4 regions of the Burkholderia lata genome follow, and region 3 is predicted to be linked to each of the others. Evidence: riboswitches for the same ligand, from Rfam matches in the RefSeq annotation. Region 3 holds a riboswitch; each other region holds the start of a gene.

Evidence for each region. Region 3 has a riboswitch for cobalamin ahead of BCEP18194_RS19110 (FecCD family ABC transporter permease). Riboswitches for the same ligand answer to the same signal wherever they lie in the genome.
Region 1: another riboswitch for cobalamin. It lies ahead of cobG (precorrin-3B synthase); the one in region 3 lies ahead of BCEP18194_RS19110 (FecCD family ABC transporter permease).
Region 2: another riboswitch for cobalamin. It lies ahead of cobW (cobalamin biosynthesis protein CobW); the one in region 3 lies ahead of BCEP18194_RS19110 (FecCD family ABC transporter permease).
Region 4: another riboswitch for cobalamin. It lies ahead of BCEP18194_RS30200 (TonB-dependent receptor domain-containing protein); the one in region 3 lies ahead of BCEP18194_RS19110 (FecCD family ABC transporter permease).

What each region holds. Positions count from the first base shown of each region.
Region 1 is NC_007510.1:1,836,711-1,844,318, forward strand. It holds gene BCEP18194_RS14215 (MFS transporter) at 1-606, shown strand, start outside; gene cobJ (precorrin-3B C(17)-methyltransferase) at 613-2,343, opposite strand; gene BCEP18194_RS14225 (precorrin-2 C(20)-methyltransferase) at 2,340-3,074, opposite strand; gene BCEP18194_RS14230 (precorrin-8X methylmutase) at 3,071-3,697, opposite strand; gene cobG (precorrin-3B synthase) at 3,690-5,054, opposite strand; cobalamin riboswitch at 5,162-5,352, opposite strand; gene BCEP18194_RS14240 (hypothetical protein) at 5,390-5,791, shown strand; gene BCEP18194_RS14245 (bifunctional cobalt-precorrin-7 (C(5))-methyltransferase/cobalt-precorrin-6B (C(15))-methyltransferase) at 5,906-7,159, shown strand; gene BCEP18194_RS14250 (cobalt-precorrin-5B (C(1))-methyltransferase) at 7,159-7,608, shown strand, end outside.
Region 2 is NC_007510.1:1,816,957-1,824,564, reverse strand. It holds gene BCEP18194_RS14150 (ATP-binding protein) at 1-402, opposite strand, end outside; gene cobN (cobaltochelatase subunit CobN) at 399-4,208, opposite strand; gene cobW (cobalamin biosynthesis protein CobW) at 4,215-5,303, opposite strand; cobalamin riboswitch at 5,634-5,899, opposite strand; gene BCEP18194_RS14135 (DUF3857 domain-containing protein) at 6,137-6,874, shown strand; gene BCEP18194_RS14130 (transglutaminase-like domain-containing protein) at 6,911-7,608, shown strand, end outside.
Region 3 is NC_007510.1:2,896,809-2,904,416, forward strand. It holds gene BCEP18194_RS19085 (cobalamin-binding protein) at 1-727, shown strand, start outside; gene cobC (alpha-ribazole phosphatase) at 817-1,401, opposite strand; gene BCEP18194_RS19095 (adenosylcobinamide-GDP ribazoletransferase) at 1,386-2,162, opposite strand; gene cobT (nicotinate-nucleotide--dimethylbenzimidazole phosphoribosyltransferase) at 2,152-3,207, opposite strand; gene BCEP18194_RS19105 (ABC transporter ATP-binding protein) at 3,260-4,075, opposite strand; gene BCEP18194_RS19110 (FecCD family ABC transporter permease) at 4,072-5,187, opposite strand; cobalamin riboswitch at 5,230-5,480, opposite strand; gene BCEP18194_RS19115 (ATPase) at 5,635-5,985, shown strand; gene BCEP18194_RS19120 (cell division protein ZapA) at 5,982-6,296, shown strand; RNA gene ssrS (6S RNA) at 6,378-6,559, shown strand; gene BCEP18194_RS19125 (EVE domain-containing protein) at 6,631-7,092, shown strand; gene BCEP18194_RS19130 (SIMPL domain-containing protein) at 7,274-7,608, shown strand, end outside.
Region 4 is NC_007511.1:1,674,755-1,682,362, reverse strand. It holds gene BCEP18194_RS30225 (SDR family NAD(P)-dependent oxidoreductase) at 1-545, opposite strand, end outside; gene BCEP18194_RS30220 (NADP-dependent oxidoreductase) at 577-1,569, opposite strand; gene BCEP18194_RS30215 (Dabb family protein) at 1,618-2,250, opposite strand; gene BCEP18194_RS30210 (hypothetical protein) at 2,240-2,584, opposite strand; gene BCEP18194_RS30205 (helix-turn-helix domain-containing protein) at 2,752-3,810, shown strand; cobalamin riboswitch at 3,900-4,092, shown strand; gene BCEP18194_RS30200 (TonB-dependent receptor domain-containing protein) at 4,432-6,360, shown strand; gene BCEP18194_RS30195 (FAD-dependent monooxygenase) at 6,591-7,608, opposite strand, start outside.

The DNA of each region.
Region 1 (7,608 bases), 1.1 Mb from region 3:
TGGCGCATCGTCACGCGCGGCCCGGTGCTCGCGTCTTTCGCGATCGGCGCATGCGTGCTCGCGTCGCAGGTCGCGACGTTCACGTTCGTCGGCCTGCGCCTGGCCCGCGCGCCGTTCGGCTTCGGCACGGTCGGGATCGGTGCGATCTATGCTGTGTTTCTGGTGGCGGTGGTCGTGACGCCGCTGGCAGGGCGTCTCGCCCGGCATCGCGGCCCGCGCGCGCCGGGGCTTGCCGCGGCCGCGCTCGCGATCGGCGGGGCGTTGCTGACGCTGTCCGACAACGTGCCGGTGATCCTGGCCGGCCTCGCGCTCAGCTCGACCGCCGTATTTGTCGAACAGGCGTCGGCCAACACGTTCATCTCGCAGGCGGCGTCGAGCGCGCGCTCGACGGCGATCGGCATCTACCTGTCCTGCTACTACTTCGGCGGCAGCCTCGGCTCGATCCTGCCGGTGCCCGGCTGGCATCGGTGGGGATGGGCCGGCTGCGTCGCGTTCGTGGTCGCGGCACAGGCCATCGTCGGCGTGCTCGTGTACCGGTTCTGGCACGCGGGCAGCGCAGCCGGCACCGCGCAGGCCGACGCACGCACCGTCACGCCGACGCGCTGACCGGGTTCAGCGATACCAGCGCGGCGTATAGACCCACTCGCGTGCGTTGCCGATCGCGAAGCGCCGCGTCGTCGACGAGCCGACGATCACCATCGTGCGCATGTCGACCTGGTCGCTGCGCAGCGCGCCGAGCGTCGTCGTCGTGAGCGTTGCGCCCGGCCGGCCGATGTCGCGGCCGAGCACGACCACCGTCTCGGCCGTGCGGTGCGCGCGCACGACGTCGAGCGCGCGATCGAGCTGCCAAGGCCGCGCGCGCGAGATCGGGTTGTAGAACGCCATCACCAGGTCGGCCTGCGCCGCATGCCGCAGGCGTGTCTCGATCACGTCCCACGGCTTCAGGTTGTCCGACAGCGAGATCGCACAGAAGTCGTGACCGAGCGGCGCACCGGCCTGCGCGGCCGTCGCGAGCGACGCCGAGATACCGGGCTCCACGCGCAGGTCGACCGCCGCCCAGTGCGGATCGCGCGCTTCATCGAGCGCTTCGAGCACGGCCGCGGCCATCGCGAACACGCCCGGGTCACCCGACGACACGACCGCGACGCGCCGGCCCTCGGCCGCGAGCTCGAACGCATGGCGCGCGCGCTGCATTTCCTCGCGATTGTCAGTGCCGTGCACGCGCTGGTCGCCACGGAACGGGCCGGCCATGTTCACGTAGGTCGTGTAGCCGAGGATGTCGGTCGCTTCCGCGAGCGCGGCGCGCGCGGCCGGGGTAAGCCATGCAGCACCGCCCGGGCCGAGGCCGAGCACCGTCAGGCGGCCGCGTGCACGGCCGAGCGTGGCGGGATCGACCGGATGCGACGCAACCGCGCATGCGATGCCGTTCGTCGTGGCGCGCAGTGTGTGCGCGACACGCAACGCGCCGCCGAGCAGGACGGCGGCGTCGGTGGGTACGTCGCCGTTACTATCGCTGACATCGACATCGGCATCGATGAAGCGCAGCGGAACGTCGAGCGTTTGCGCCGCTTCTTCCAGCACGTCATCACCGATTGCCGATGCGGGTGCAACGATAGCCGCGAGCGCCAGCCGCGCGAGACCTTGCGCATCGAGCGTGGCGTCGATGCGCGCAGCGAGTGCTTCATTGCCTTGGATAGCCTGCGCATCGATGCCCACTACCACGCTGCGCGGATGAATCACGAGCTCGTCGCGCGTACCGCGCCATGCATCGGGAGTCACGCGGATCGCATGCGCAGCCGCGTCGTCGCGCGGCAACGCGACGTCGTCGAGCCACGGCGCCGCGCCGTCGATGCGCGTCGACGCGCCCGCGAGCAGATCGGATACGAAGCGCTTGCCCTGTGCAAGATCGGCGAGCGCATAGCCTTCCGGCGGATTGAGCACGCACGCGCCGAAGCGCAGTTCGCCGCTCGTCGTGATCGCGGGAGCCACGCCGACGCATGCGGCGATTTCTCGCGCCATCACGTTGACGCCCGTCAGCCCGCCGAGCAGCGGTACGACCGCCGAGCCGTCTTCCGCGACCGCGAGCACAGGCGGCTCGACGCCCTTGTCGGCGAGCGCGGGGGCGATGCAGCGGATCACGATGCCGGCCGCGCACAGCGCGACGATCGGCAGCCCGCGTGCATAGAGTTCACGCAGGTGCGCGCCGAGATCGTCGAACGCCACATCGGCCGCGACGCGCGATGCGAGGCCATGCACGAGCGCACCCGGATAGCGCGTCTGGATGCGCCGCGCGGTATCGAGCGCGCCCGCGCCGAGAATCACGATGGCGGGCGGCGTCGTCATCCTTGCCATTTTTCCCCCGGCACGACGAGCAGCGAGAAATACGGCGACGCCATCGGATCGACTTCGTCGAGCGGCACGATGCGCTGGCTCGCCATCGTCGCGCGCTCGACATACAGCGCGCGCTTCGTGAGCCCCAGCTCGTCGAGCACGCGCCGCACCTTGTCGAAGTTGCGGCCGAGCTTCATCACGACGGCCGCGTCGGCTCGCGCGAGCCGCTCGCGCAGTTCGTGCTCGGGCAGCACGCCCGACAGCACCGACAAACTCTGGTTGCGATAGACGAGCGGCTGGCCGAGCACGGCGGTGCCGCCGAGCATCGCGCATACGCCGGGGATCACCTCGGTGTCGTAGCGCGGCGCGAGGCGGTCGTGCAGGTACATGTACGAGCCGTAGAAGAACGGGTCGCCTTCGCAGATCACCGCGACGTCGCGGCCGGCATCGAGGTGCGCGGCAACGATCTCGGCGGCCGTATCGTAGAAGTCGGCGATCACCGTCTCGTAGCATAGCGGCGGCGGCAGCGCCTCGGTCGTCACCGGATAGACGAGCGGCAGTTGCGTTTGCCCGTCCCGCAGGTGCGCTTCGACGATGCCGTACGCATTGCCTTTCTTGCCCTTTGCGACGAAATACGCGACCACGGGCGCGGCCTGCAGCACGCGCAGCGCCTTGATCGTCATCAGTTCAGGATCGCCGGGGCCGACGCCGACCCCGAACAGGCGTCCGCGCGCGGTCGTCATTCGACCTCCGTCGCGAGGGCGTTGATCGCCGCAGCGGCCATCGCGCTGCCGCCACGCCGGCCGAGCAGCGCGACGTACGGCACGCCGCGGCTGTCGGCATCGAGCAGCGCCTTCGATTCGGCCGCGCCGATGAAGCCGACCGGGAAACCGAGAATCAATGCTGGGCGCGGTGCACCGGCGTCGATCATGTCGAGCAGGTGAAACAGCGCGGTCGGTGCATTGCCGATCACGACGACGCTGCCGGCGAGATGCGGGCGCCACAGTTCGAGCGCGGCCGCCGAACGCGTGTTGCCGAGATGTCGCGCGAGATCGGGCACCTCGGGCTCGCCGAGCGTGCAGATCACGCGGTTGTCGGCCGGCAGCCGTGCGCGCGTGATGCCTTCGGCGACCATCCTCGCGTCGCACAGGATCGGCGCACCGGCGGCAAGCGCCGTGCGGCCTGCCGTGCCGGCACCGGCCGAGAAGCGCAGGTCGTAGACGACGTCGACCATCCCGCACGCATGGATCACGCGCACCGCGAGTTTCTCGAGGTCGGGCGGAACCTGCGACAGGTCGGCCTCGGCGCGGATCGTCGCGAACGACTGGCGGTAGATTTCCTGCCCGTCGCGAATGTAGTCAAGCATCGGTGGTGTCCTGGCTGTGCCGCGCGCCCGTCAGTCGGGCCGCGGCCTGGTCAATCGTCAGATGGCGCGCGAGCGGGGCGCCGAGGCCCGCAGCGGCGTCGCGCCGGTAAAGGTCGTAGTGCGCGGGCGCCACCGCGACGAGCGTGTGCGTCGCGGGATGCGGCAGCGCGCAGTGGCGTTCGCAGCCGGTCAGGTGCACGTCGACCGCGTGGCCGATGCGGGCGGCGAGCGCGAGCGCGTCGTGTTTGGTGTCGGCGCGTGCCTTCGCGCAGCCCGTGCTGCCGGTGCATGCAACGAGCGTCGCCAGCGGGTCGGACGACGCGCAGACGAGGCCGAGCGACGCGAGCGCATCGAGCGTGGCCGGTGCGCGTTCGAGCGACACGCGATGCAGGAACACGCCTTGCCACGGTGTCATCGACAGCGTGCCGTCGCCGTCGGTTTCGGCCAGCGCGGCGAGCCGTTCCAGTTGCGTGGCATCGAGCCGGCCGAGCACGCATTGCGCGCCGACGTTGCAGCGCGCCGCATCGCGCGACGGGCGCACGCCGAAACGCAGCGCCGCGTCGGCGCGCGTACGGCGCCAGCCGGCAAGCGCTGGATCGGCTGCAAGCGGGAAGGGTAAATAGCGCTGCGCGCGTTCGAGCAATGTGCGTTCGCCGCACGTTGCGAGCAGCGCGCGCATCCGCGTGACGTCGGCCGGAGCAAGATCGAGGAACGCGAGCAGCAGCGCGCGGACCAGTGCGACACCTTGATCGGGCGCGACATCGACCGAAGCGGGCGGGTCGTCGTGCGCGACCGGCGGGCAACCGGCCAGCCCGGCAGCGACGCGCACCGCGCCGTCGCTGCGGTGCCAGGCGGCCAGCCAGATGTCGTGCGGATGGTCGAGCGCCGCAACCGATTCGCCGCCGTCGAGCTGGATCGAGAATTTCGGCGACAGTTCGCCGCGGCGTGGCTCGCGCGCCAGCATGTCGAAGAGCGGTGCGGCGAGTGCGCGGCTATCAACGAGCGCGGCGGGATCGTGGCCGGCGAGCGGGCTGAGCATCAGGTTGCGGACGTCGTCGCTCGCGGCGAGCGCGGCTGCGTCGGCGGTGGCATTGGCGCTGCCGTCAATGCGGGGGCCGAGACCCGCGTCGAGCAACGCGCGCGTCAGCGCGTCGGCCGCGCCGTCGCGAATGCCGCGCAGTTGGAGATTCGCGCGATTGGTCGCATCGATCGTGCCGGAGCCGAATGCCCGCGCGGCAGCGGCAATCGCACGGGCCTGGCGCGCGTCGAGCCGGCCGCCCGGCAGCTTGATCCGGCACAGCCCGCCGTCGGCGGCCGTGACCACGCGCACGAGCCCCGGGCAGGCCGATGGGCGCACGACGGGCGACGCAGGAATCGAAACGGGGGCGGAACTCAACGGGGTACCGGGGCAGTGTCGCGCCGCGGCCAACGCATCGGTACACCCCGCCCGACGCCGACTGGCACGCACGCACTTTCAGGCCGGCAGGTCTCCTGGCTGACAGGTCGGCGCCGGCTCCCGGCCTTCCCGGTGGAACCAGTGGCATGAGGGGGAGATCGGCTCGCTGTCTACAGTTGCGGGGGCAGCCACAGCGGCGCGTGGCGCGCCCTGTGTTCCCTCTTCGGCCCCGAGGGGCACCGGCGAACGAACGGCCGTAGGATACCCGATTTTCGCGACGATCCGGCATTGTCGATATGCCGCGCAACCGCATCGCAGAACGGCCGCAGCCGGTTTTTCGCTATCTCGCAAATGGTACGATTGGCGGCTCGACATCAGATCGGCGACCGCCGGTATCCGCGATGAAACTCGGCAGGACGGAGCTGTTCGGCATGGGCATTGCACTGGGCTTGCTGGCCATCCCGGCCTGGATGCTGCTCGCATGCATACTGATCCCGCTTGCACCGTCGGCCGAGTGGCCGAAGAATGTCGGGCTCGCCGGCCTCGGCGTGCCGATCGTGGCGGGTGGCACGTTCCTGTACAGGAAAATCGGTGCGCGGCCGCTCACGTGGCTGCTGCTCGGCTGGCTGCTGATCGCGTCGATCGGCGGCATGTATCTGGGCTTGCTGGTCTTGATTGGCCCGGTGACGCGCGGCTGACGTCGTCGCCGTATCGCACCGGTCACGCTCGGCACATCAACGAATCAACGCGCGGCGGCCCAGCCGCCGCGCATCGCAACAAACGGTAGGGAATCGAACGATGGGGAAGGGTGCATGACGGCGTGGCTGACAGTAGTAGGCATCGGCGACGACGGTTACGCGGGGCTCGGACGCAGCGCGCGGCGCGCGCTGCTCGACGCGACGCTCGTCGTCGGCGCGAAGCGGCATCTCGACATGCTGCCCGCGCGGCTGCCGGCCGCGCGCGAAACCTGGCCGTCGCCGTTCGATCTCGCGGGCGTGCTGGCCCGACGCGCATCGCCCGTCTGCGTGCTCGCCAGTGGCGACCCGATGCTGTTCGGCGTCGGCGCCACGCTCGCGCGCCAGCTTTCCCCCGACGAATGGCGCGTGCTGCCCGCACCGTCGTCGCTGTCGCTGGCAGCCGCGCGCCTCGGCTGGGCGCTGCAGGATGTCGGCGCGGTCTCGCTCGTCGGCCGTCCGCTTGCGACGCTCGCGCGTCACCTGCTGCCCGGCCGCCGCCTGTTCGTGCTGAGCGCCGACGGCCGCACGCCGGCCGCCGTCGCGGCCGAACTCGTCGCACGCGGCTTCGGGCCGACGCGCATCAGCGTGTTCGAACATCTCGGCGGCCCGCTCGAGCGGCGTCTCGACGGGCTCGCACAGGGCTGGCGCATCGACGAAACGGCCGCGCTCAATCTGGTGGCGCTCGACTGCCAGGCCTGCCCCGACGCGCCGCGCCGCGCGCTCACGCCCGGCCTGCCCGACGACGCGTACCGTCACGACGGCCAGCTCACCAAGCGCGACCTGCGCGCCATGACGCTCGGCCGCCTCGCGCCCGTGCCCGGCGAGCTGCTGTGGGACGTCGGCGCCGGCAGCGGCTCGATCGGCATCGAGTGGATGCGCGCGCATCCGTCATGCCAGGCAATCGCGATCGAAGCGCATGCGGAGCGGCAACGCTTCATCGAACACAACCGTGATGCGCTCGGCGTGCCGGGCCTGCAACTCGTCGCGGGCCGCGCCCCCGATGCGCTCGCGGGGCTCGCCGCGCCCGACGCGATCTTCATCGGCGGCGGGGCGACCGCACCCGGTGTGCTCGACGCGTGCTGGGCAGCGCTGAAACCGGGCGGCCGGCTGGTCGCGAACGCGGTCACGCTGCAGGGCGAGATGGCGCTCGCCGCGTGGCGCGATGCGCATGGCGGCACACTTACGCGTGTGTCGCTCGCACACGCCGAGCCGCTCGGCCGTTTCGACACGTGGCGGCAACCGTTGCCGGTCACGCTGTACGACGTGCGCAAGCCCGACACCGCCGACACGCCCGCACCGTCGACCGCGACGAACGCAACGGACGCGTGATGCGCGACGAGACCCCCGAACAGCCCGCGCCGCTACGCTTCGGCTATACGACCGGCAGCTGCGCGACCGCGACGTCGCTCGCCGCCGCACGGCTGCTGCTCGCGGGTAGTGCGGACGACGCGGTCGAGATCGTGCTGCCGAAGGGGCAGCGCGTGATGATGCGGCTCGAGTTCTGCCGGGCCACGGCCGACGGTGCGGAAGCCGCCACGATCAAGGATGCCGGCGACGATCCGGACGTCACGCACGGCGCGCTGATCTTCGCGCGCGTCGCGCTCGCGTCGGCGCCCGGCGTGCGGTTTCATGCGGGGCCGGGCGTCGGCACGGTCACGCGCGCGGGGCTGACGCTGCCGGTCGGTGAACCGGCAATCAACCCGGTGCCGCGCCAGATGATGACGACGCACCTGGAAGCGCTGGCGGCCGAGCACGGCTACGCGGGCGGCTTCGACGTG
Region 2 (7,608 bases), 1.1 Mb from region 3:
GATGTTCACGCCGCTCGCGGCGACATCGAGCAGCGTATCGACGAGCCCGTCGGCGAGCAGATTCACTTCGTCGACGTACAGCACGCCGAGATGAGCCCGCGCGAGCAGGCCCGGCCGAAAGCGCACGCCGTTTTCAGCGAGTGCATGCGCGAGGTCGAGCGTACCCGTCACCTGCTCGTCGCTCGCCGACAGCGGCAGCGTGACGAACTGCCCTTCGGGCAACAGCTCCGCGAGGCCGCGCGCCGCGGTCGATTTCGCGGTGCCGCGCGGCCCGCTCACGAGCACGCCGCCCAGCGACGGGTCGATCGCGGCGAGCAGCAGCGCCTGCTGCAGCGCATCCTGCGCGACGAGCGCCGCAAACGGAAAAACCGCGCGGGCGCGGTGCGTCGTCGGATCGGTCATCGCCGTCCCCCTTCCTGGAGTTGTTCGCTCGCGAGCCAGACCGCTTCGATCCGTTCGCGATAGTCGCCCGGCTGCTGCCACAGGCCACGCTGCATCGCCTCGACGAAGCGTTCGCAGATGCCGTGCAGCGCCTTCGGATTGTGCCGTTCGAGGAATGCGCGGGTGGCGTCGTCGAACAGGTATGCGTCCGCGACGAGCGCGTACTGGTGGTCGGACACCACGCGCGCGGTCGCGTCATAGCCGTACAGGTAGTCGACGGTCGCCGCCAGCTCGGCCGCTCCCTTGTAGCCGTGGCGCTTCACGCCGTCGAGCCATTTCGGGTTGACGACGCGCGAGCGGATCACGCGCGCGATTTCCTCGCGCAGCGTGCGCATTTTGGGTGCGACCGGGTTCGCGTGGTCGCCGTGATAGATGCTCGGCTGCTGCCCGGACAGGTGTCGCACGGCTGCCGTCATCCCGCCCTGGAACTGGTAGTAGTCGTTCGAATCGAGGATGTCGTGCTCGCGGCTGTCCTGGTTCTGCACGACGACGTCGATCGTCGCAAGCCGCTCGCCGAACACGTCGGCCGCGGCGTCGCCCGCGCTGTTCTGCGCGTACGCATGGCCACCCCACTGGCGGTACGCATCGGCGAGATCGGCGTCGGTCTGCCAGCGGCGCTGGTCGATCAGGTCCTGCAGGCCCGCGCCGTAGCTGCCCGGCCGCGCGCCGAACACGCGCCAGCCGGCGCGGCGTCGCGCTTCGTCCGGAGCCACGCCCTGCGCGACCCATTTCTCGCGTTCGCGCTCGATGCGCGCGCGGATCGGGTTCAGTTCCTCGGGCTCGTCGAGCGCGGCCACCGCCTGCACGGCCGCGTCGAACAGATGCATCAGGTTCGGGAATGCGTCGCGGAAGAAGCCCGATACGCGCAACGTCACATCGATGCGCGGCCGGTCGAAGATCTCGATCGGCAGGATCTCGAAGTCGGTCACGCGGTGGCTGCCGTGCGCCCATTTCGGCCGCACGCCGAGCAGCGCGAACGCCTGCGCGATGTCGTCGCCGCCGGTGCGCATCGTCGCCGTGCCCCAGACCGACAGGCCGATCGCGCGCGGATAGTCGCCGTGATCCTGCAGATGACGCTCGATCAGTTGCTGCGCGGATTTCAGGCCGAGCGACCACGCGGCCTGCGTCGGCACCGCGCGCGTGTCGACCGAGTAGAAATTGCGGCCCGTGGGCAGCACGTCCGGGCGGCCGCGCGACGGCGAGCCGCTCGGCCCCGGCGGCACGAAGCGGCCGTCGAGCCCGCGCAGCAGCTGGCGCATTTCCTCGCCGCCGCATGCGTCGAGCGCGGGCAGCAGCGTCGCGCGGACGCGCTCGATCACGGCGAGCGTGTGCGGCCAGTCGCCGGGAGGCGTCGCGTCGGTGCACGGGTCGCCGTCGTCGGCCGCACACAGCCCGTCCAGCCATTGCTGCGCGAGCCGTTCGAGCCGCTCGCGCGTATCGCCCGCGTGGCGCCACGGCGATGCGTCGAGCGCCTGCAGGATCGCCGGGCGCGGGCCAACCCACGGCGCGGCCCAGTCGGCCGCGAGCGGATCGAAGTCGTCGCCGAGCATCAGATCGCGCGCGAGCGCGCCGATCAGCCCCGCACGCAAGCCCTTGCCGTCGCCCACCGGAAAACGCGCGAGCGCGAGCAGCGTGTCGCGTCGCTGACGATCGATCGGCGATTCGCCGAACACGTGCAGCCCGTCGCGAATCTGCGCTTCCTTCAGTTCACACAGCCACGCATCGACGCGCGTGAGCAGCGCATCCTCGTCGCCCGTATCGCGCGGCGGCGACACACTCAGTTCATCGTGCAGCCGATGCTCGGCGATCGTCGCGAGGATCGTCTTGCGCAGCAGCTTCGCGCGCCGCGCATCGACCATCAGCGCTTCGTAGTATTCGTCGACCTGCCGCTCGAGATCCTGCAGCGGGCCGTAGTTTTCCGCGCGGGTGAGCGGCGGCATCAGGTGATCGATGATCACGGCCTGCGCGCGGCGCTTCGCCTGGCTGCCCTCGCCCGGATCGTTGACGATGAACGGATACAGGTGCGGCAGCGGCCCGAGCGTCAGGTCGGGCCAGCACGCGTCGGACAGCGCGACGCTCTTGCCCGGCAGCCATTCGAGGTTGCCGTGCTTGCCGAGGTGGATGACCGCGTCGATGCGATACGCATCGCGCAGCCAGAAATAGAACGCGAGATACGCGTGCGGCGGCACGAGATCCGCGTCGTGGTAACTCGCATAGTCGTTCTCGCCGCGCGAGCGCGACGGCTGGATGCCGACGAACACGTTGCCCGCGCGCCAGCCGGCGATCGTGAAACGCCCTTGCCGCAGCGTCGGGTCGGCTTCGGGCGGCCCCCAGCGTTCGTTCAGCGCATCGCGCACGGCCGCCGGCAGCCGCGCGAAACGCACGACGTAGTCGGCCAGCGGGAAGCTCTGGAACGCGGGGCGCAGCGCATGCACGGCCGCGTCGTTGGTCACGCCTTCGGTGAGCCGCGCGATCAGCGCGTCACCGTCGGGCGGCAGGTCGGCCACCGTGTAGCCCGCATCGCGCAGCGCCGCGAGCACGCGCAGCGCGGACGCCGGCGTGTCGAGCCCGACGCCGTTGCCGATCCGCCCTTCGCTTTGCGGATAGTTCGCGAGAATCAGCGCGACGCGCTTGTCGGCATTGCCGAGCGTGCGCAGCCGGCACCAGCCGCGCGCGAGCGCCGCGACGAACGCGATCCGCTCGGCGTCCGGCTGGTAGCGCACGACGTCGACCTCGGTGAGCGGGCAGCGGTACGCGAGCCCCTTGAAGCTCACCGCGCGCGTGACGATGCGGCCGTCGACCTCGGGCAGCGCGATGTGCATCGCGATATCGCGCGCATGCAGGCCCTGGTTGTCGGCCACCCACGCGTCGCGATTGCCGCCGGACAGGATCACCTGCAATACCGGCGCATCGCCGGCGAGCACGTCGTGTTCGGGGCTGTCGATCGCGCCGGCCGCGAACGCGGTCGTGTTCAGCACGAGCGCGACGTCGTGCGTGTCGCACAGCTGCGTGATGACTTCGCGGCTCACCGCGTCCTTCAGCGACGTGACCGCGATCGGCAGCGGATTCAGTCCTTCCTCGACGAGCGCATCGGCCAGCGCATCGAACACGGCCGTGTTCGCGGCCTGCCAGTGCGCACGATAGAACAGGATCGCGACGACGGGCGCGCCGGGCGTCCAGCGCGGCCGCCAGTCGTCGACGCTCGCGCGGTCGCGCGCCGGGTGATACAGCGCCGCGGCCGGCAGCGGGCGCGGCAGCTCGGGTTCGTCGCCGAACCCGAGCGTGTGGAATGCAATGCTGCGCAGCAGCGCCCCAGCGTTGTGCACGCCGCCTTCACGCAGGTAGCGCCACCACAGCCGGCACAGGTCGGGCGCGACGGTGCTCTTCGCGACGAGGTTCGGATCTTCCTGCAGGTCGCCCGAGAACATCGCGAGCTGCTGCCTGCGCTTCGACGCGAGCGACACGGCCTGCTCGATCCCGTACGGCCAGTACGCCTCGCCGCCGAGATGATCGATCACGACCGACTTCGCATGCTGCAGCACGTCGTCGACGTAGAAATCGACCGACGCCGGTTGCCGCAGGAACGTGACGTTCGCGAGCCGCACGCTCGGGAAACCGGCCGGCAGATGCGGCACGACACTCGCGAGCAGCGACAGCGTCGTGTCGGCCGAGCTCAGGATCACGATGTCGGCCGGCTGCTGGTCGATCCGGACGACGCCCTGCGTATCGTCGACGAAGCCGCCCGGCGTGGTGCGCAGCAGATGCATCGTGCGTTACGCCTGTTGCGGCTCGGCCGCGCACGCGGCGTCGAACGCGCGTTGCAGCACGGTCGCGTCGAGATCCTCGCCGATCAGCACGAAGCGGCTCGCGCGCGTTTCGCCATCCTGCCAGCGACGGTCGAAATAGCTGTCGAAGCGGCGGCCGACGCCCTGGATCACGAGGCGCATCGGCGCGCCGGGCAGCGCGGCGAAGCCTTTCGCGCGATAGATCGTGTGTGCCTCGACGACCCGCTGCAGCGCGGCGATCGTCGCTTCGCGCGTGCCGGCGTCGCCCGATACGACCACCGAGTCGAAATCGTCGTGATGGTGATCGTGATCGCCGTCCTCGGCCGAGCCGTGATGGTCGTGACGCAGGTGGATCGTTTCTTCCGATGCCGATTCGAGGCCGAGCAGCATCGCGAGATCGAGCTCGCCGCGCGTCGCGCGCACGATCTTCACCTGCGGCGGGATCTCGTCGCGGATCGCGGTTTCGATCTGCGCGAATTCCGCATCGCCGACGAGATCGGCCTTGTTCACGATCACGAGATCGGCGGACGACAGTTGATCGGCGAACAGCTCGTGCAGCGGCGATTCGTGATCGAGGTTCGGATCGGCGCGGCGCTGCGCGTCGACGGCCTGCGGGTTTTCCGCGAACTGGCCGCTCGCGGCGGCCGGCCCGTCGACCACGGTCACGACCGCATCGACCGTGAAGCTGTTGCGGATCGTCGGCCAGTTGAACGCCTGCACGAGCGGCTTCGGCAGCGCGAGGCCGGACGTCTCGATCAGCACGTGGTCGATGTCCGCGCGGCGCTCGACGAGCGCTTCCATCACCGGATAGAACTCTTCCTGCACGGTGCAGCACAGGCAGCCGTTCGCGAGTTCGTACAGCTGGCCCGCCGCTTCGCCCTGCGCGCCGTCGGCATCCTCGCAGCCGATGCCGCAGCCCTTGAGGATTTCGCCGTCGATGCCGAGCTCGCCGAATTCGTTGACGATCACCGCGATGCGGCGGCCTTCGGCGTGCTGCAGGATGTGGCGCATCAGCGTGGTCTTGCCGCTGCCGAGAAAGCCCGTGACGATCGTGACGGGAAGCTTGCGAAGGGTCATGGTAGGTCCTGTGTCGAAAATGGAATCAGGCCGGGATCGTCGCGTCGAAGGCGGCGTGGCAGTTCATCTGGCGGATCGCAGGCATGCCGCCGCGCGATCCGGACGGACAGTCGCGGGACGGGCGGGACGACGAATCGGACATGGTGCTTCCTTGCGAACGGTCGACATCGTGAATGCCAACACGGCGGCTGCCGGCCCGGCTCGCGCTGCCTGCCGTTTGCCTCGCCGGCCGGCGCGGGTTCGCGCGGGGGCACATCGGCGGAGGAAGCGGGCAACACGCGGGCGTCGGGCCTGCTGCGGCCGTGGACGATGCGCCGCCTCCCCGCGGCGCTGAACCCCAATGTTTAGGCCGGTATCCGGGCTGACGAACACGCCGCTTCGCCTTCCCGGATGCGCACAGCATCCAGTGGCGGTCGTCCGCATGCGCGCGGCATGCGGCGAAGCGGCGTTGCGACGCGCATGGGCGCGACGCGTTCGCTTACCGTTGCGGGGGCAGCACAGGTTGGCTCGACTGCGGCGCAGGCAGGCTCCCTGTTTCCCGTTTAACTGCGCGCACCGGAGCGGCGCGCGCGAGCACCAAAACGCGTGCGAGTGTAGGCGGCGCGGGCGAGAGCGTCAAGGCAGCGTCGGAGCCGGACGAGGCAGCGTCCAGGGACGGATGTGCAGACGATTGACGTGGCCGCGGAGATTTGTATACCGTCTTGTCCGGATGACGCCGTGTCGCCCAATTCAGGCGGCGCCTGACTGAACCGGCTGCATCGCCAGACTTCCATCGATTGGGGTTCGACATGAATGTCTCACGCATCGCACGCTACGGAATTGCGGCTCTGCTGATGCTCCAGCTTTCGATTGCGTTCGCGGCGGACTACCGGATCGAACGATGCGACAACCTGATCACGGTCGACCCATCCGGCAAACGCGTGATCAAGGTCGATCTGTCGATCAAGTTGCTGACGGATGCGGCGATCGCCCGCTTCGGCCAGTATGTGCTGTCGTACAACGCACAGTTCGCGAAGGTTGACGTCAATTCGGCGCAGACGGTACATGCCGACGGCTCGACGGTTTCGGTCGATGCTGCACAGGGCATCTTCGATCGTCCGGCACCCGTCGCGATCGCCGCGCCGCAATTCAGTGCAGAGCATTTGCGTATCGTCACGTTTCCCGCGCTCGCAAAAGGCGATTCGATCCGGCTGTCGTACACGCTGGCCGACACCGACACGCTGTTTCCCGGCAAATTCAGCGTGCAGCTCTCGTTTCCGCCGATCGAGGACTATCGCTCGGCGAACGTCACGCTCGACACGCCGGACGACATGCCGGTCGCGATCGACGCGCGTGGCATGCATCAATCGGCCGACGCGTCCCGCGACGGACGCCGGCTCCGTTCCTATCATTACGAAACGCCGCCGTCCGGCCCGCTCGACGAGCAAGCGAACACGGTGGCGTGGACGGATATCGGCCCCGTCTTCATCGCGAGCAACTTCTCCGGCTACGCGGAAATCGCCCACGCCTACCATATCCGCGCGTTCGATCAGCAGCAGCAGGACGACGCGATCCGCCAGCTCGCAAATTAGTTGACCACCGGGATCGCGGATCGGCGCCAACAGGCGATGCGGTTATACGCGTGGGTCGCACGCAACATCCGTTATGTCGGCGTGTATTTCGGCGCCGGGCCGGTCGTTCCGCATCGCGCCGACACGGTTCTCGCCAACCGCTACGGCGACTGCAAGGATCAGGCGACGCTGCTGTCCGCCCTGCTCGATGCAAAGGGCATCGAGAGCCATACCGTGTTGGTCAATCTCGGCAACCGCTATCGGTTGCCGGCCGTACCCGATGTCCTGACGTTCAATCATGCGATCGTATGGCTGCCGGAATTCGACGTGTTTGCCGACACCACGGTCGGCGTGCTGCCGTTCGGCGCACTGCAGTTCGAGGCGAGCGGCAAGCCCGCGCTCGACACCTCGACCGGCCAGTTGATCGTCACGCCGCCGCAGAACGGCCACAACAGCCGCTCATTGCTGGCTTATGCGGTCGATCTCGATCGTGACGGCAATGCGACGATGACGGGCGACATCACGCTCGACGGCCAGGAAGTCCAGCGGGCGCGCCAGATGTTCATCCACGTCCAGCCGAAGCGGCTTGCCGACGAGATGCTGCGCCGCTACGGCCTCGCGGGCGAGTTGCAGATGAGCCCGCGTCATCTCGACGACCTCGACCAGCCGTTCTCGATCGCATTGCACGGCGATCTGAACCAGTTGGCGCTGATGCCCGGCCCCGCGGCATTTGCGATCCCGTCGCTGCCCAACTT
Region 3 (7,608 bases):
CGGAGCAAAGCTGGTCGGCACCGTCACGTACAGCGACTATCCGCCCGCCGTGCAGGCCGTACCGCGCGTCGGCGACAACAAGGCGCTCGATCTCGAGCGGATCGCCGCACTGAAGCCCGACCTGATCGTCGTCTGGCGCCACGGCAATGCCGAGCGGCAAACGGACGCGCTGCGTGCGTTGCACATCCCGCTGTTCCTCAGCGAACCGAAACATCTCGACGACGTATCGTCGTCACTGCGCCGGCTCGGCACGCTGCTCGGCACGCAACCGGCTGCCGATACGGCCGCGGCCGCCTACACGCGCGACATCGCGGCGCTGCGCACGCGTTACGCGGCGCGAGCGCCGGTCACGATGTTCTTCCAGGTCTGGGATCGGCCGCTGATGACGCTCAACGGTGCGCACCTGATCAACGACGTGATCGAGCTGTGCGGCGGGCGCAACGTGTTCGCCTCGCTCAAGCCGCTCGTGCCGACCGTCACCGACGAGGCCGTGCTCGCGGCGAATCCGGAGGCGATCGTGACGACCAGCGCGGGTACGACGCGCTCCGACGAACCGCTGCCGAGCCTGGCGCGCTGGCGCGCGTGGCCCGCCCTGACGGCCGTGGCCCGCAACAACCTGTTCGCGATCGATGGCGATCTGCTGACACGGCCATCGCCGCGGATCGCGCAGGGTGCGGCTGCGCTTTGCGAGGATCTCGATGCCGCGCGTGCGCGGCGGCCGCGCTGATTTCCGGCGGCTTACGCGTTCATCGCGTGTTGGATGCCTGAGACGAATCGACCGCGCGCTGCATTGTTCACACGTCGTGGCCAGCGCGCCTATTCGTCCCAGTGCACCACTTCCCAAGTTTGCGTAGCGGCATCGGCGCGCAGCCAGACGACACCGCCTGTCGGTACGGGTCGAGACAGCACCGTATCGAGCGGCACGCGCAGTACATGCGATGCGAATGCGCGGATCACGCCCGCATGCGTCACCGCCCACTGCGGGCCATCGAACTGCGCTACCGCATCGGCCCGCCGGGCCACGCGCGCAGCAAACCGCGCAACGCTTTCGCCGCCATGCGCACACGCGTGCATCAGATCGGCCGCCCACGCATCGAGCGCCGCGCGATCGATATCGTCCCAGCGCTGCATTTCCCACGCGCCGAAATCCATCTCCTGCCAGTCCGCGTCGCGCCGCAGCGGCACGTCGCATGCGTGTGCGAGCCGTTCGGCAACCGATACGCAGCGCGTCAGCGGGCTCGTCCAGACCTGTTCGGGAAGCGGTGCGCAGAGTGCCGACAGATGCGCGCGCACGGCCTGCGCACCGGTGTCGGCCGATGCAGCGAGCGGCACGTCGCTGCGTCCGTAGCAGATGCCCGGCTCGACGCCGACAGCCGGATGACGGATCAGGACGACGTCCATCCGAGCACCACGAGATAGATCACCAGTTCGCACAGTTGCTGCGTGAAGCCGAGACAGTCGCCCGTATAGCCACCGATCCGCTTCACGAAATAGCGGGCGGCCCACGCGCGCACGAGCACGACCGCAATGCATGTGGCGACGCCCATGCGCCAGTCGGGCCAGAACAGCCAGGGCAATCCGAATAGCGCCGCGACGCACGCCGCGCGTGCGCCCATCCGTTGCGCGACCGGTTTCGCCTTGCCTTCGGGCCGCACGTAGTCGAGCGTCATCAGCAAGCTCACGGCCACCGCGCGGCTCGCCGCGTGCGCGCCGATCATCGTCCACGCGGCACGCAACGGCAGCATGGACGCCAGCGCCTGCCATTTCACGCCGAGCGAGATCACGAGCGCGACCGCGCCGAACGTGCCGATCCGCGAGTCGTGCATGATGCGCAGCACGTCGTCGCGCGTATAGCCGCCGCCGAACGCATCGCAGCTGTCGGCCAGGCCATCCTCGTGAAAGGCGCCCGTTGCGAGCAGCGTCGCGGCCATCGACAACCCGACCGCGATCGACGGCGGCAACACGCGCAGCGCGGCGAGATAGACAAGCGCGCCCCACGCGCCGACACATGCGCCGACGAGCGGGAAATATCGCGCGGCCTGGTCGAGATCGCCGGCTGCGTAGCCGATCGAGCGCGGCACGGGCACGCGTGTGAAATAGCCGAGCGCGACAAAGAAGTAGCGCAGTTCGGCCTGCACGCCGCGCGCGCGATCAGGCGTCACGATTGTCGACGCCGGCGGATTCGAAGCTCGCCATCTCCGTGAGGAACGCAGCCGCCGCACGCACGAGCGGCAGCGCAAGCGCGGCGCCCGTGCCTTCGCCGAGCCGCAGGTCGAGCGCGAGCAGCGTCTTCGCGCCGAAATGCTCGAGCATGCGCCGGTGTCCGGCCTCGTGCGACGTATGTGAGAACACGCAGTAGTCGCGCACGCCGGGCGCGATGCGCTCGGCAACCAGCAGCGCGGCCGTCGCGATGAAGCCGTCGACGAGGATCGTCATCCGCTCGCTCGCGGCCGCGAGATACGCGCCCGTCATCATCGCGATCTCGAAGCCGCCGAACGTCGCGAGCACATCGAGCGGTGCAATGGCGTGCGAGTGCTTGACGAGCGCACGGCCGAGCACCGCACGCTTGTGCGCGAGGCCCTGGTCGTCGAGGCCGGTGCCGCGCCCGACGCACGCGTCGATCGGCACGCTGAGCAGGCGGCTCATCAGGCACGCGGCCGACGACGTGTTCGCGATCCCCATCTCGCCGAAGCCGATCACGTTCGTGCCGAGCGACGCGTGCAGGCGCACGCGCGCCGCGCCGGCCGCGAGTGCCGTCATCGCCTCGTCGCGCGTCATCGCCGGCTCCGCCGCGAAGTTGCGCGTCCCGCGCGCGACCGGCAGCGACACCAGCCGGTCGGACAGCGGCAGCGGCGACGCAACACCCGCATCGACGATCTCGAGCGTGCTCTGCGCGACGCCCGAGAACGCGTTGATTGCCGCTCCGCCGGCGAGGAAGTTCGCGACCATCTGCGCGGTCACCGCTTGCGGATAAGGACTCACGCCCTCGACGGCAATCCCGTGATCACCGGCAAACACGATCATCACCGGACGCTGCACGACCGGCCGCTCGGTGTGCTGGATCAGGCCGATCTGCAGCGCGATCGCCTCGAGCTGGCCAAGGCTGCCGGGCGGCTTGGTCTTGTGGTCGATCACGTGCTGCAGGCGCTTGCGCAGCACATCGTCGAGCGGCGCGATCGCGGGCGGGAAGTGGGTCGAGGTCGTCATCGAAAAGCCGTGTCGTTGGCGCGGTGTGCGCCGCGCATCGGAAAAGAAAGGGTCATTGTCGCTCGGGCCACGCCGGCAGCAGCGCATCGCGGCCATTCTCGCGGATCAGCACGAGCGGATAACCGAACGCATCGCTCGCGCGCTCGGGCGTCAGCACGTCGTGCACGGGGCCGGCCCACGCGTGGCCGCGGCCGTCGAGCAACAGCGCATGCGTCGCGAAACGCCGCGCGAGATTCAGATCATGGCACGAGAACAGCACCGTGCGCGGGCCCGCGTCGAGCCATGCGGCCAGCGCGGTCAGGCAATCGATCTGGTGATGCAGGTCGAGATGCGCGAGCGGCTCGTCGAGCAGCATCAGCGGCGCATCCTGACACAGCGTCGCGGCCAGCGCGACGCGCTGGCGCTCGCCGCCCGACAGCGACAGCACGTCGCGCGACGCCAGAGCCGTGAGATCGAACGTCGCCAGCGCGTCGCGCGCGGCCGCGCGATCGCCGTCACGCTCCCAGCCCCAACCCCCGAGATACGGAAAGCGGTTGAGCAACACCGTGTCGAATACGGTCGCGCTGAATGCGTCGTGCAGTTGCTGCGGCATCAGCGCACGGCGCTGCGCGAGTTGCTCGGGCGGCCATGCGGCAAGCGGCCGGCCGTCGATCTCGACGTGTCCGCCGGCCGGCGGCTGCAGCCCCGCGAGTGTCGCGAGCAGCGTCGTCTTGCCCGCGCCGTTCGGCCCGGCGACGCACCAGATTTCGCCGGGACGAAACACCTGGGTGAAGCCGTCGAGCAGCGTGCGCGCGCCGGCCTTCAGCGTCAGGCCGACGGCCGCGTAGTTCATGTCACCGGCCGTGGCGTGCAGTGCGGCCCCCGTCATCGCATCGGCCTCCTCAACAACATCCACAGGAACACCGGCACGCCGATCAATGCGGTCATCACGCCGACCGGCAGTTGCGCGGGCGCGATCGCAGTGCGTGCGAGCAGGTCGGCCGCCATCACGCCGCCGCCGCCCGCGAGCATCGCGGCCGGCAGCAGCATCCGCTGGTCGTTGCCGAAAGCGAGCCGCAGCGCATGCGGCACGACGAGGCCGACGAAACCGATCGTGCCGGCCGTCGTCACCGCGGCCGCGGCGGCCAGCGATGCGACGAGATAGATCCGCACGCGCAGGCGCGCAACGGGCACGCCGAGCGCGAGCGCGGTCGCATCGCCGCGCAGCAGCACGTTCAGTTGCGGCGCGGCCGGCAACGCGACGCATGCGGCCAGCAACAGCGCACCGCACGCGAACCACGGCGTGGTCACGCCGTTCAGGTCGCCGGTCAGCCAGAAGATGATCCCGCGCAATCGTGCATCGGGCGCGAGCGACAGCAGCAGCGTGACGAGCGCGCCCCACCCCGCCGCGATCACGACGCCCGTGAGCAGCAGCCGCGGCGAAGCATCGCGCGATTCGCCGCGCCACAGCTCGCGGCGCGCAAGACCGAGCACGAGCGCGACCGACACGAGCGAGCCGGCAAACGCCGACGCATCGACGAGCCACCACGCGCCGCCCGCGATCATCGCGACGAGCGCAAAGCCGGCTGCGCCACCCGACACGCCGAGCACGTACGGCTCCGCGAGCGGATTGCGCAGCAGCACCTGCAGCAGTGCACCGGCCAGCGCGAGCAGCGCGCCGCATGCGAAGCCCGCGAGCGCGCGCGGCAGGCGCAGCGTGCGGACGATATCGGCGAACAGCGCGTCGCCGCCATGCGGCACGAGCGACGCGAGCGCCTGCCATGGCGACATCGGCACGCTGCCGATCGACAGTGACGCGACGAACAGCAACGCGACCGCTGCAGCCAGCAGGGCCCAGATCGCGGTGGCGCGCGCGGCGCTCATGCCGCGTACGGCGCCGCACACGACGTGCGGCGCACCCGCTTGCGGGTGCCGGCCGGTCGTGACTTGAGCGCCGCGCGGACGATTGGGGTCAGCATCGAAGAAGATTCCGTGAAGCATTGCGCGCCCCGCCTCCCCGCAGGCCGCGCGTCACGAAGCCCGTGCGGGCTCCCCGTCTCGGCCGGTATCCGGGCTGGCGGCGGTCCGGCTCGCCTTCCCGCGCGATGACGCGCAGTGGCCCGCGTCCGCATGCAGAACCTGCACGTGAAACGCGCCCGAGCCGGCCTGCGTCATCGGACGCGGCCGCTTACCGTTGCGGGGGCAGCGCAGGTTGGCGGGCTTCCGGCGCCCGCGCCCTGCTTCCCGTTTAACCGCGCGTTCCACGCGCGAGCACCGAGGCGGCGCCAGTTTAGGAGCGGGTCGCGCGAGCGTCAAGGAAGCGTCCGGACACGCACAGGAAGCGCTGATTCGCCGCAAGAAGCAGGGGTGTTACGACTGGAAACGTTACAGATGTCGGATTGCGCGTTATTCCGCGCTAAAATGCTGGGTCTTTAGAGGACGCAGCAAATGCTCAACGAACTCGAAACCCTATCTCAAAATATTGGCCGTCTGATTTCGCTGAACAAGCGCTATCACTCGGAACGGCTCGCGCTCGAGGAGCAGGTCGCGCAATTGCGCGCGGATGCGGACGCTGTCCGCGCGGAACTCGCGCAACTGCGCGACGAACGCAATGCACTTGCGGCCGAGCGTGACACGCTGTCGGCAAAGATCGACGACGCCCAGGTGAAACTGAACGCGATTCTCGAAAAGCTGCCGCGCTCGAAAAGTGCGGAGCAAGCCGACAACCAGCTCGACCTGCTGGATGGGCAGGCGCGTGCGGATGGCGATGACGCGGCCAGCCACGGAGAACATGCATGAGCACCAAGCAGATCGAAGTCTCGATTCTCGGTCAGGCCTATCGGCTCGCCTGCTCGGCCGAGACCGAAGCGGCACTGCTCGAAGCGGTCGCGCGTGTCGACGCCGAAATGTCGAAAATCCGCTCGAACAGCTCGGTACGCGGCACCGATCGCATCGCCGTGATGGCGGCGCTGTCGCTCGCGTCCGAATTGCTGCGGCTGCAAACGAGCGTGCGGCACGGTGAAGCATTTCCCGCGGAGGAAATCCGTCGTACAATGCACCAGATGAACGAACAGCTCGGCGCGGTGCTCGCACAGCACGAGACGCAGTAACGTTTTAATCGATGCGTCGATTCCGCTTGATCTCGGCGATCAACGGTGGTCAAATTGGCGCATCGAATCACAGTTCAGTCAGCTTCCCTGCCTGGTTCGCCAAGGTCATATATTCCTTGAACCAATGCCATGTGCACGGTTGCGGAAATTTGTAGCACGGGCGCGCGCGTCACTCTGTCTGATGTACCCGAAGTGCTGCTAACTGCGACCAATTCTGAACCTCAGGTTCAGGATGCCGGCCTAGCGGCCAAGGCGGGGGCCTATCCAACGGCATCGGGCGAAGCCCGGTGCCGTTTTCTTTTGTAGCAGCCTCTTTCTGCGTCGATCACGATCCATGCAATACTGGCTGATGAAGTCCGAACCGGACGAAGCAAGCATCGACGATCTCGCCAACGCACCGCAGCGCTCGCTGCCGTGGACCGGCGTGCGCAACTATCAGGCGCGCAATTTCATGCGCGACACGATGAAGATCGGCGACGGCGTGCTGTTCTATCACTCGAGCTGCCCCGAGCCGGGCATCGCGGGCCTCGCCGAAGTGTCGTCGACGCCCTACCCCGACCCCACGCAGTTCGATCCGAAAAGCCCCTATTACGACCCGAAGTCGACTCAGGAAGCACCGCGCTGGCTGCTCGTCGACGTGTGCTACGTGAAAAAATCGCCACTCGTGCCGCTTGCGGCGCTGCGCGAACACGACGAACTCGCCGACATGCGCGTGCTCGCACGCGGCAACCGGCTGTCGATCACGCCGGTCACGCGCGCCGAATGGCGCTTCATCACCGAAAAGCTGATGAAGTAGGCGCACGCCAAAGGTCAAATCTGGTCAGTACGCACCGCCGCCACGGAACTCGCGGCACTTTCGCGCGGCCTAAGCAACCGCTGTCGGCCGATCAGGCCGGCTGTCGTTTTTTTCGTCGCGCGGTACGCCCGCGTCGTGCACGCGCGATCCGCGTGTACGCCCTCGCACAAGGAGTCCAACAATGACCAAGAAATCCGCACTCGCGCTGTCGCTCGCCCTTGCCGCCGCCGTTCCCGTCGCGCTGACGCTCGCGTCGACCACCGCGCACGCGCAAACCGCGAACCCGCACTTTCCGGAGCCGGCAGGCGTGCTGTCGCTGTCGTCGCAGGCCAGCGCCGACGTGCCGCAGGACATCATCCACATCACGCTGTTCTACGAGCAGCAAGCCAAGGATCCGGGCAGCCTCACCGCTCAGTTGAACCAGCGCGCCGACGCAGCGCTGTCGCAGGCGAAGGGTGTATCGGGCGTCACCGCACACACGGGCGCATTCTCCGTGTACCCGAGCACCGATCGCGA
Region 4 (7,608 bases), on a different replicon from region 3:
GCCGCCTTCACGGCCGCATAGACGGTCGCACCGCCCACACGCGAGAAATCGTCGAACGGCCGCAGCGGCGGCAGCGCCGTCACCGAGCCGACGTTCACGATCCAGCCGGCGCCGCGGGCGCGCATCAGCGGGATCGCGGCCTGCGCCAGCGCGAACGGAATCCGCAGATAGTGCTCGATCGTCGTGTCGAACATCGTCATCGGCATCGCGTCGACGCACGCGTAGTCGGCCACGCCCGCGTTGTTGACGAGGATGTCGAGGCCGCCGGCGGCTTGCGCCGCGCGCCCGACGAGTGCATCGCGCTCGACCGCGTTCGACAGGTCGGCCGCGAGCGCAATCGCACGGCCGCCGGCCTGCTCGATCAGCGCAACCGTTTCGGCGAGCGTGCCGGCGGTCGTCGCCGATTGCGTGAGGCTGCGCGCCGTCACGACGACGGTCGCGCCTTCGGACGCGAGGCGCTGCGCGATCGCACGGCCAATGCCGCGGCTTGCGCCCGTCACGAGCGCGCACTTGCCGGCCAGTACGCCGGTTCGGGTATCGGTCATCGTTGTCTCCTGTGATGTGCGTGCGGGCCGCTCAGCGGGCGATATCCGCAACATGAAGCACCAGCTTCGTTTTCGCCTCGCCCGTTTGAACGAGATCGAGTGCGCGGGCCGCCTGTTCGAGCGGAAAACGGTCGAAACGCGGCACGCGCAGCGCGCGCTTTTCAAGTAACTCTGCGAGCCGGCCGAGCGTGCCGCCGCTCGGCATCCGGCTGTAGGTCATCGCCGTGCGCAGGCCGCGCCGTGCGGCTTCGGCGGCCGTCGCAGCGAGCCGCTCCGCATCGCCGGCCGCGAGCGTCATGATGTTCACCAGCGTGCCGCCCGGTGCCAGCAGGTCGAGCGCATCGGGCAGCGTGTCGCCGCCGACCGCGTCGAGCACGAGGTCGACACCGCCGGGCGCCCAGGCGCGCAGCGCCGCGGCGATGTCCTGCGCGCGATAGTCGATGCTCGCCGCCGCGCCCAGCGATTCGACCGTCTCGCGGTTGCGCGCCGAACACGTCGCCGCGACGCGCGCGCCGGCCTGCACCGCGAGCTGGATCGCGAACGTGCCGACCGCGCCCGCGCCGCCGTGCACCAGCACGCACTGGCCCGCCCGCAGCCCGCCGTCGTCGAACAGGCCGGCCCACGCGGCCAGCGCAGGCGTCGGCACCGTGGCGGCTTCCGCCAGGCTCAACGCATCGGGCACGCGCACGACCGAGTCGTGGCGCACGGCTACGTATTCCGCATACGCGCCCCAGCGCCCCGCGCCGACGTCGGTCTGCGCGAACACGCGCATGCCGGGTTCGAAACTGTCGACGCCGTCGCCGACCGCTTCGACCACGCCCGCCGCGTCGAAGCCGATCACGAACGGAAACGTGTATTGCATGAATGCACCGAGGTAGCCTTCGCGGCATTTCCAGTCGGCGGGATTGATGCCCGCGTACGCAACGCGGATCAGCACGTCACCGGGGCCCGGCGTCGGTGCCGGCACGTCGGCCATCCGGAACGCGTCGGAATGACCGACGCGGTCGATCAACAAAGCTCGCATCTTCGTGTCTCCAGGGTTGTGTGTTGTCAGCTTGATGTGTGCGGCGCGTCACGCCGCCGTATCGGCCAGCAGGCTCGACGCGAGCGGACAGAACGCATGCGAGATCGCATCGACCGTCCAGTCGGGGCTTTCGGCATCGAACCGGCGATCGACCCAGCCCCAGTGATACGGATGCATCAGGTATTCGCCGACGAGATCGCCGACGTGCGCGAATTCCTGCTGCCACACGTGCGTCCACGCGCCGGGCGTCTCGATCCGGCTCAGCCGCCAGTTGCGGATACCGGGCATGAACGCGGGCATAAGCAACAGCTCGCGTTCGAGCGCGGCGATCTGTGCTGCGCTGGCCTGCGGCCGCGCACGCAGCATCAGCGTGCGCCATACGCCGTCGCGCAACGCCGGTTCGCGCAGGCCGCCGCCGATCGCGCGGCACGCTGCGCCGTCGATGCGCGCGATACCCGGCAGTTGCGCCAATGCGGCGAAGTCCGCTGTGTCGCAGGCCACCGACTCGTCGCGCAGCACGTCGAGCGTGTAGTCGCCCGCGCCCCAACTGCCGTCCAGATTGCGTGCGAGTGCCACGCGTTTCGCACCGGCCAGCGCGTGCGCGGCCTCGTGCAACGCATGTTCGATCGCGCCGGCATGGCAATCCGCCGACACGAATACCTGTGCCGTGTCATGCCGCATGGTCGACCTCCGTCGGCACCGGCAGCGGCGCAGCGGCGTCCGTCATCACATGGCGGCGGCGCACGTCGCACAGCGCGTCGACGGCCATCCAGAAGCCGACCACGTCGGCATCGGTCAACGCGCGCATCCGGTAGTAGGCCGGCGCGTCGGCCACATGCCAGGTCAGCCACAGCGTGCTCGGCTGGCCCGGCACCGCGACGGGCGGCGACACCCAGCGGCCGGCCGCCGTCAGCCCGCGTGCCGCATGGCCCGGCAGGTAACGGTCGCGCAGCAGGGCAAGCACGTCGGGAATGCGCTCGGGCGCGAGCGTGATTTCGTCTACGATCTGGATCATTCGCGTGTCGTCCGTGGTCGTTGGTGACAGGGATGCGCAGCCGGCCTACGCCGTTCCGGCGAGGCCGAAGGCAGTCGGCGTGGATAGCATTCTTGCGTGGCGACGGTCAGCCGACCCCTACCGGCCCGCTCACCGGCCCCTGTCGCAACGCTCAGATCGGGAGACTCATGAAACAACGCGCCATGCCAACCCGCGGCCGCGTCCTGCCGGGCCTCGGCGCGCGCCTGCTGAGCGAACTCACGCGCAGCGGCGCGCCGCCGGCCGATCGCGATGCGCAGCCGCCGCAACCGGCAACGACATCGGGCGATTTCGTCGCGCTGTACCGCGACGCGATCGAACGCCTCGAGGCGCAGGTCGCACGCGGCGACGGCCACCCGCCGATGCGCAAGCGCGAAGTCGATCTGATGTGCCGCTGCCTGCTGAGTTGCGCGACGCTCGCCGACGCGATCCGCTGTGCGCGCGAATTCGGCGAGATGCTGACGCCGCGCGCCGGCGCGCTGTCGCTCACCGTGCGCGACGGGCGTGCGACGTTCCGGATGGATTCGCTGCGCCGCACGCGCAGTCCGGCCGCGTGCCTCGTCGACCTGACGGGGTTGTTCTGCTATCTGCAACTGTTCGGCTGGCTGATCGGGCAGCCGTTGCGGCCGACCGACGTGTGGCTCGGCCATCCGCGCCGCGACGACGCGATGCCGCTGCTCGGGCTGTTCAATGCGCCGGTCGAAGTGGGCCGCAAGACCTACGGCTTCGCGTTCGATGCGGCGCGGCTCGAATGCCGCGTGATCCGCCAGCCGGCCGAGCTCGACGCGTTTCTCGTCGATTTTCCGTTTCGCCTGATCGATGCGGCGCCGGCTGTCGTGTCGTGGGCGCAGCAGGTGCGCGGCTTTCTCGATGCGGCGCTTGCGCACGAGCAGGCGTTGCCGGTGCTCGCCGAGCTGGCCACGTGGCTCGATGTCAGCGAGGCAACGCTGCGGCGGCGGCTGGTGGCCGAGCACACCGGTTATCACGCACTCCGGGAGCAATGTCTCGCCGAAGCCGCACAACGTTGTCTGCGCGAGTCGGACTGGCCGGTCGCGCGGATCGCCGCGCATCTCGGGTTCGGCGGCGAGGAGGCGTTTCGCCGCGCGTTCGTGCGGTGGACGGGTATCGCGCCGAGCCGGTTCCGGCGCGATTGCATCGCAGCGAATCCACCCGTTTCGTCAGACATGAAACGCGGCGCCGACGCATAAAAGAAAGGATTTCGAAAATATTTGCGCGGTAATGACGTTTTTTCGCATCCCCGCGCGGCCGGACAATTGACGCGCCGGAGCGCACGCCATTACCCTTGCGCGCTGATGGTTCCCGGAAACGGGATCAAAAGGGAACGCAGGAGAGGCAGCGCCTCGAATCTGCGGCTGCCCCCGCAACTGTGAGCGGCGAATCCGTGCCACTGCATGCCACTGGGAAACCGGGAAGGCCGGCACGAATCAGGACCCGCGAGCCAGGAGACCTGCCATCGACCCGAGGTCCAAGCAGCCGCACCGGGCGGGGTGTCCCGATGCGCCAACACCGCCTTTGGCGGTGCCCGTTGCATGGACGGCCCGACCTCAGGATCCGCCCGATGTCCACCATTACCGCATCCGCTTCCGCACCGGAAGCGTCGCGCCGGCACGCCGCCGGCATGCACGGCCCGCCCGCTCGCGCGTGCCGCTCCCTGTCGATCGCGTCCGCCGGCATATGCCGCGCCGACGCCCGCGACTGCGGCCCGCTTGGCCCGGTCGCGCGATAGCCCGATCACCGATAACAAAACCGGTGCTGCCGCCGCCCGCCCTCGATCGCCGCATGCGCAGCCCGACAACAACGACAGCCTCATGAAGATTCGACACCTCCTTGCCACGTCCGCCGCGACTGCGCTCCTCTCGCCGCTCGCCCACGCTGCCGGCGACACTGCGGTTTCGCAACCGGCCCCGGCCGCCGACAGCGCCGACCTGCCGACGATCAACGTGACCGACGCGCGTCGGCTGCCCGAGTCGTTCGACCAGCGCTATGCGACGACCCAGGTGCTCACGCGCACCGATCTCGACCGGCTGTCACCGAGCGACCCGAGCATCACGCAGGCGCTCGCGACGCTGCCCGGCGTGACGGTCTCGCAGAACGGCGGGCCCGGTTCGTCCGCGTCGGTCAGCATCCGCGGCTCGTCGGCAAGCCAGGTCGCCGTGTTCATCGACGGCATCCGGATCGGCTCGTCGACCACCGGTATCGCGCCGTGGGCGGACCTGCCGACCGAAGCGTTCGAGCGTGTCGAAGTGATCTCGGGGCCGGCCGCCGCGTCGTTCGGCGCCAATGCGATGGGCGGCGTCGTGCAGCTCTTCACGCGCCGCGCCGCCAACCAGCCGAACCAGACGACCGTGTCGTTCGGCGGCGGGTCGAACAAGACGTTCGACACGCAGCTCCGCACGTCGGGCACGGTGCCGTCGACCGGGCCGCTCGCCGCGCTCGGCGGGCTCACCTACTCGCTCGGCCTGCACTCGTACAACACGGCCGGCATCGATGCGACGCGCCCTTTTGCGTACGGGCATGAGGCGGGCCGCAACCCGTACCACGCGCAGGATCTCGATGCACGCCTCGGCTACGCGCGCGACAACTGGTCGATCTCGACGTTCGCGCTGTATCACCGGTCCGATCTGTCCTACGACAACAGCGGCTATGGGAACCGCCAGCTCGATCATCAACTGACGACCGGCATCGCGTTCCATCTCGACATCACGCCGGACACGCAGTTCGACCAGTCCTTCGGTTATTCGAACGATCGCGGGTTCATCTACGCGAGCGATCCGACCATCCCGACCGACCAGATCAATTCGCAGCGCATCAGCACGTCGACGTCGCTGACGCATCAGGAGCGCGGATTCCATCTGTTCGGGCTGCCGCTGTCGGGCGAAACCAAGCTCACGTACGACTTCACGCGTGAGCAGGCATTCCTGCCGGTCGACATTCCGAACGGCGTGCCGACGCGCAATGATTCCGCGTTCTCGCTGCATCAGTCGGCAACGCTCGGCAGCGTCACGATGTTCCTCGCGGGGCGTCATGAAATCATCGCCGGGCAGTCGGTGAATACGGGTAACGCGGCGCTGTCGTGGGCGATCACGCCGGTGTACACGGCACGCGTGTCGTACGGCAATGCGTTCCGGCTGCCGACGTTCAACGACCTGTATTACCCCGGCTACGGCAATCCGAATCTCAGCCCGGAACGCAACACATCGGTCGAGGCGGCGGTCGATGCGAACACGTCGTACGGTACGTTCACGGCCGCGATCTATGACACGCGAGTCACCAACCTGATCGCGTACAACCCGGCGACGTTCTCGCCGATGAACATCGGTCGCGCGCATATTCGCGGGATCGACCTGTCGTACAAGGGGACGATCGGCCGTTCGACGCCGGTGAGCGTCGCGGTCGGGATCCTGAATCCGCAGGACGAGACCAACGACTCGTGGCTCAACCGCCGGCCGCGCCAGACGGTCAGCCTCAACATCGATCACACGTGGGATGAACTGCACCTGCATGCGTTGAGCACGGGGGCGTCGCTGCTTTATGGCGGCACGACGTTCGACGATCCGGCGAATTCGACCTATCTGCCTTCGTACCTGACGGTGGGCCTGCGCGCGTCGTACCGGATCAATTCGCACGTGACGGTATCGGCGACGGTGTCGAATCTGTTCGATCGGCAGTACATGACCGCGTATGGGTACAACACGCTCGGGCGGACGGCGTTCGGGAAGGTGACTTATACGTTCTGACGGGGGAATGCGACGGCCTTGACGTGCTGAGCGGCGCGGCCCCGGTCGGAACATACGCCGGGGCCCGCCCGATCGGGCTTGCGCAACGGCTGCTTCGGCCGCGAAGCGAACATGGCCGTCTCATCCCAACCGCCACGACTCGACGGCGTCATGCGTCTCCCTGGCCGCGCCTCCTGGACGACGGGTACGCCACGTCGAAAACGTCATCCGGCCTGATGAAGACGACGCGCCTACCGGGGAGGCCCGAACCAGGTGTTCATCGCATTCTGAAGGCCGTCCTGTGTGTCGATACCCGCCCATGCGACGTATCCATCGGGCCGGATCAAAGCGGACGTCGGCGCGGCAACCCGGCCAAGCGCGGGCAGATCCCATGGGCCGTCGTATCGGGCGTGAACCAGTTCGATGCGATCCGACCAACGCGTGATATCGACGCTTCCGGGTACGCCGAGATTCAACAGCACCGGCCGAGCGTTCCGGAGCAGCGCAAAGACGCGCACGGAACCGTCGGCCGTGATCAGATCGAGGTCCGGCATGCGGCGACCGACCAGTGGGTGCCCTTCCCCGAGTGCGTAACAGAGCCCGAGCCCGGACATCTCGGCGGCGACTCGCTTGCGAGGCTCATCCATGCGGAGCCATTCCGCCGCGACTTCACGCAATGCTTCGGTGCTGTCATCGGTACGCTGCAACGCAACCTGCGCCATCGTCGTGCGCAGCACGCGAGCCGCAACCGGATGTTGCTCCGCGTGATACGTGTCGAGCAGCCCGTCGGGCGACGTTCCTTTCACCACCTGGGCCAGTTTCCACCCCAGATTCACCGCATCCAGCACGCCGATGTTGAGGCCCTTTCCGCCCACCGGAGAATGCACGTGGGCAGCATCGCCGGCCAGGAGAACGCGGCCCTTGCGGTAAGTGGCCGCTTGCCGCGCCATGTCCGTGAACCTGGAAATCCACGTCAGGTTATGGGCACCGTAGTCGGTTCCGCATGCGGCGACTAGCGCTTCCTTCAGATCGTCCAGCGTAGGCTCGGCTTTCGCGCCGACCGCCTTTTCGGTCACCATGACGCCGACGGGGCCTTCGGTGGCAAAGACGATCTTGCCGTCGCGAATTTCGTACGCCTCACGGCCGAACGCATGGATGCCCAATGCCGTGCGATGGACGCCCAAGGGCGGCTCCTCGGTCATCTCGCACTCGGCGAGAATACTGCTGGTCGTCGCATCCCATCCTGGAAACTCGATGCCGGCGCTTTTG